2 regions of the Salinibacterium sp. NK8237 genome follow, and region 2 is predicted to be linked to the other one. Evidence: predicted binding sites of a transcription regulator. Region 2 holds the regulator's gene; the other holds the start of a gene.
What was found. The regulator HrcA, encoded in region 2, represses chaperone genes, less so after heat shock. The targets are predictions, from matches to a motif close to TTNGCACTCGNNNNNNNCGAGTGCNAA.
Positions count from the first base shown of each region.

Region 1: the regulator HrcA is predicted to act here: its motif matches at 969-995, upstream of I6E56_RS03860 (Hsp20/alpha crystallin family protein).

Region 1 covers NZ_JADYWE010000001.1:789,806-792,199, reverse strand. The annotation lists gene fgd (glucose-6-phosphate dehydrogenase (coenzyme-F420)) at 1-340, shown strand, start outside; gene I6E56_RS03860 (Hsp20/alpha crystallin family protein) at 479-919, opposite strand; gene I6E56_RS03855 (hypothetical protein) at 1,072-1,350, opposite strand; gene I6E56_RS03850 (alpha/beta hydrolase) at 1,740-2,394, opposite strand, start outside.
Region 2 covers NZ_JADYWE010000001.1:516,284-518,677, reverse strand. The annotation lists gene I6E56_RS02520 (DUF4870 domain-containing protein) at 1-93, opposite strand, end outside; gene I6E56_RS02515 (DUF4870 domain-containing protein) at 201-569, opposite strand; gene hrcA (heat-inducible transcriptional repressor HrcA) at 781-1,803, shown strand; gene dnaJ (molecular chaperone DnaJ) at 1,827-2,394, shown strand, end outside.

The sequences.
Region 1 (2,394 bases), 270 kb from region 2:
AGACATCGACCGGATGATCGAAATCAAGCTCTCGTATGACACCGATGCCGACGTAGCCCTCGAAAACACGCGTTTCTGGGCGCCACTTGCTCTCTCGAAGGAGCAGAAGCACGACATCACTGACCCCATCGAGATGGAACGTGCCGCCGATGCTCTGCCCATTGAGCAGATCGCTTCGCGGTGGATCGTGGGCAATGATCCCGACAAGATTGTGGAAGAGATTCGTCCCTATGTGGATGCCGGCCTCAACCACCTCGTCTTCCACGCGCCCGGCAACGACCAGCGCCGATTCCTTGAGCTCTTCGAGCGCGACATTGCTCCGCGATTGCGGGCGCTGTAACTCGCGTTCTGACCGCAGCGGATCGCGCGAGAGCACGGCCCTAGTGCGACAGGCTTAACCAACGATGGGCGGATGCGTGAAGCATCCGCCCATCGTTGTTGTGCGCCACCGTCGAACGCGGCGACGTTCCGGTGTCAGCTAGCTCGTGACGGCGACTTTTTCGCTTGAACGAGCCTGGTTCGCCGAGTTGGTGCTGACCTCAATCTTTCGAGGTTTTGCCTTCTCGGAGACCGGAATAATGACGCTCAAGACGCCATTGTCGTAGCTGGCGCTGATGTTGTCGCGGTCGATGCCAGCGCCAATGCTGAACTGGCGCAGGTAAGAACCATAGCGACGTTCCTGAGAGAGCCACTTGGCTCCCTCGCGTTCGCCAGCGGTGCGTTCGGCGCGAATGGTGAGCAACTGGCCATCAACGTCGACGTCAACGGAACCGGGATCGATGCCCGGAAGGTCGGCGGTGAGGACGTACTCGTCCGCCTGACGGTACAGATCAACCGGCATCAGCTGGGCGCCGACGCGGGACTGGGCTGCTGCGGTGAGCCGGTCGAGTTCGGCAAAAGGATCAAATGACAGTGTCATGGGGAACCCCTTTCTCAAAGTTGAGTCACCGTGACTCAACAATCAAAAATTAGCATTCTCGGCCTGAGAGTGCCAAGAAATTTCGCTTCATATTCGCTGAGAACGAAACGACCGCCGCCGGAGAGATCCAGCGGCGGTCGAGTGCGGCGAATTCAGCGGATGATGAACCGCGGATAGTTCTGCTCCTCGCGCGCTCGCGCTTGTTCCAGCCGTTCGCGGCTCAACTGGTGCTGAGCCCTCGCCGCAGTCCTTGCGTGACCGCGGGCACGGCCGGGCCGGCGGCTCCACGTGATGAGAGCGACGCCGAGGTGCAGAGCGAGCCGGTCGATCGGACCAACACGGCGTACTGCCCGAGTTGTGGGCTGCTCGACGGGGTCAGGTTCGGGCGGATGGGCGTGGCGGTCTTTCGAGGCCGCCAGTAGTTCATTCATGATGGAAAACTTTCGTGACAGAGAGAGGTTGCGGATGGCGCGCCAAAGCGCGCTGTTTCAGGTGGCGACCCAACGGCATCCTTCAGCGATCGCGAGTCGCTAGAGAAGGGGTGATCATCACTGTGCGTGCTGCGCATCCTCAGTGAGGGTGTGCCGACTCGTCAGTCGAACGCGGTCTCGTGATGATCGAGTTGGGTCGTGTGCTCCGTGAGCGCCGCCACCGTCAGAACCGGTGAGCGGAGAACGCTAACCGGTTAGGCGGTGAGGGTGCCGACGGAGCCGGCGGTAGTGGGGTTCTTCGTAATGGTGAACGTAAACACGTCAGGCTCCTTTCAATAGTTGGCGTTTGCTCAGTGTAGGACGGGTGCTCGTTGAGAACAAGACCCTATTTAGCTGCGATGCACAGCCGTGATGATTACTTCGGCAAGTTCCGCTGGCTTCGTGAACTGTGGCCAGTGCCCGGTGGGGAGGTCAACGAGTTCGAGGTCGTCGAGGCGTGCAAGCTCTGAGGCGAATGGCTCAGAGTCGCGCATCCATGACCGCAATTGTTCGCTCGTGAACTCACAACAAATCACTGTGGCGGGAACGCTAAACCGTGCCGGAGTCGACAGATTTTGCGGGTCGCTGGCCACGCGAGCGGGCTGCGGAATCGCCATCTCCCGAAAGGTGGCCCGCAGCTCAGCGGTGAGATCAACAAGGTCTTCGTCGTCGAATACCGCCCAATCGGGCAGCGGAATCTCACCATCAATCGTCGGAAGGTCGGCGTTGATCGGCATCCCGTGGGGGAGCGGCACCGTGTCAACGTGCACGATGCGGGCGAGGCAAGTGGGGCGAGCATCCGCAACAGCGTGGGCGATGGGGCCGCCACCGCTGTGGGCCACGAGCACAATATGAGGTGCTGTTTGGGCGTGCGCTGCATCATCCTCGCAGTCGTAGTCTCGAGTGAGGCCGTCGACCACCGCCACCACGGCGGCAACATGGTCGGCCAGGGTGATGGTTGCTCGGTCGGTGTCGTCGCGGTGAAGACCGGGAAGCGTCAGCGGA
Region 2 (2,394 bases):
GTGAATCAACGTTGCCCAGAGCTTCTCGTCGCTGGGACTCATTGGCTGGATCGGCGCGTACGGCGAGGTGGGTGGTGGTGTGGAATCTGACATGACTCCATTAAACCCTGCATTGGCGAGAAGCGTGCATTGGAAAAAAGAAAGCCCCGAGAGCCGAAGCTCTCGGGGCGAAACCCGATCGGACTAGCCGATGAGGAGAATTACTTGATGAGGCGCAGTGCGAAGGGGTAGCGGTAGCTCGTGCCGTCCTTCGCCTTGGTGAAGCCGATGATCGAGAAGATTACCGACACGATGAAGACGATCGGGAGCAGGATGGCACCGATGAAGACGGCAACCAAAATGTTCGAGATGACGTAAGCGATCGCGATGGTGATCTGGAAGTTCAGCGCTTCTTTGGCTTCGGTGTTCGTGAAAGCACCGCGGTCTTTGAATACCAACCAGATAATCAGCGCCGGCAGGAAGCCGAGAATTCCACCGAGGTGAGCGAAAGATGCCCACTGGTTGTCTTCGGTTGCGGTCAGTTGTGCGGCCGGCTGGGGGGCTGCGGGCTGAGGATTTGCGTCAGTCATGTGTTCGTGCCTTTCAGGTGAACGAGGGAACTTCCCGGGTTTCATCAAAGTGCTCGGTGTCACACCTGAGCATTTCCTCAGAAAGGTAGCGCTCAAGTACAAAGACACGCTAGCGGTATGACTCGCGCGGTGCAACGGGTGTGTCGCGGTGTGTCGAGTAAGATTGGCAGTCGAACGGATTGAGTGCCAATCAGGAAAGGTGGGTGGTGGCATGGTTTCCGCCCGCGGACTTGACGTGCTTCGAGTCATCGTGCAGGACTACGTTGCTACGCGCGAGCCTGTCGGTTCTAAGTCGATCGTTGAACGGCATTCTTTTGGAGTGTCAGCAGCGACGATTCGCAACGACATGGTTTTGCTCGAAGACGAAGAACTTATTACGGCGCCGCACACCTCGTCGGGGCGTGTGCCCACCGATAAGGGCTACCGCATGTTTGTCGACCAACTGGCTGACTTGCGACCCCTCACGAGTGCGCAGCGTCAAGCAATCGAGTCGTTTCTTGGCCAAGCTGACGATCTGGATGACGTGCTTGCACGTTCCGTTCGCCTGCTGTCGCAGCTCACCAACAGTGTCGCTCTCGTGCAGTACCCATCGCTGGCAACGGCCAGGGTGCGCCATGTGGAGCTAGTTCCGCTCACGGCGACGCGGATCATGACGGTGTTTATCACCGACGCAGGTCGGGTAGAGCAGCGACTTATTGATCTCCCAGAGGCGCTTGATGAGGTGTTCTTGGGCGAGTTGCGGGCGAAACTCAACTCGGCGCTTAACGGGCAGGCATTGCCGGCTGCCGCTGAACGACTGGCGAGCTTCGCTGAAATTTTTCCAGTGGAACGCCGTCCGTTCGTCGCTCTAGTGACGTCGAGTTTGGTGGAACAGGTGTTGGCTAACCGTGCCGACAAGCTCGTTTTGGCTGGCACAGCAAATCTTGCACGAACCGAGCAAGACTTTACCGGCAGCATTTTTCCTGTACTCGAGGCAATAGAAGAGCAAGTAACGTTGTTGCGCCTCTTTGGAGAGATGGAAGTAGCAAATGGATCAGTTTCTACTCGCATCGGGCGAGAGAACGCAGAATTTGGATTAGAAGAGACATCGGTCGTCACGGGAGGGTATTCCTCCTCCGGCGGCGGACTTTCGCGGCTGGGAGTGCTCGGCCCAACACGCATGGACTATTCGAACAACATGGCAGCGGTTCGCGCGGTAGCGCGATACCTGTCACGACTTTTAGAAGACAACTGAGCTCGTAAGGAGCAATCGGAACTTTGGCAGATCACTACGAAGCCCTCGGCGTTGCGCGCGAAGCGACGCCAGAAGAAATCAAGAAGGCATACCGCAAGCTTGCTCGCGAGTTGCACCCCGACGTAAATCCGAGCGCGGATGCATCGGAACGCTTCAAGTCGGTAACTCACGCGTATGACGTGTTGAGTGATCCGCAGCAGCGCCAGCAGTACGACATGGGCGGAAGTGGCGGCGGATTCGGTGGAGCCAACTTCGGTTTCGGCGACATCTTCGAAACGTTCTTTGGTGGCGGCGGTGGCGGCCAGACCGCTGGTCCTCGTTCGCGTCGTGAGCGTGGCCAGGATGCTCTGCTGCGCGTCGAGGTCAGCCTCAAGGACACGATGTTCGGCGTCACTCGCGACATCGAGGTCAACACCGCTGAACTCTGTGAGACGTGTGAGGGCAGCTGCACTGCTCCCGGTACCTCTCCGGTTCGCTGCGATATTTGTCAGGGCAGTGGGCAGATTCAACGCCAGGTGCGCAGCCTTCTCGGCAACGTCATGACATCGAGCCCGTGTGGCACGTGCCGCGGCTACGGAAACATCATCGTGA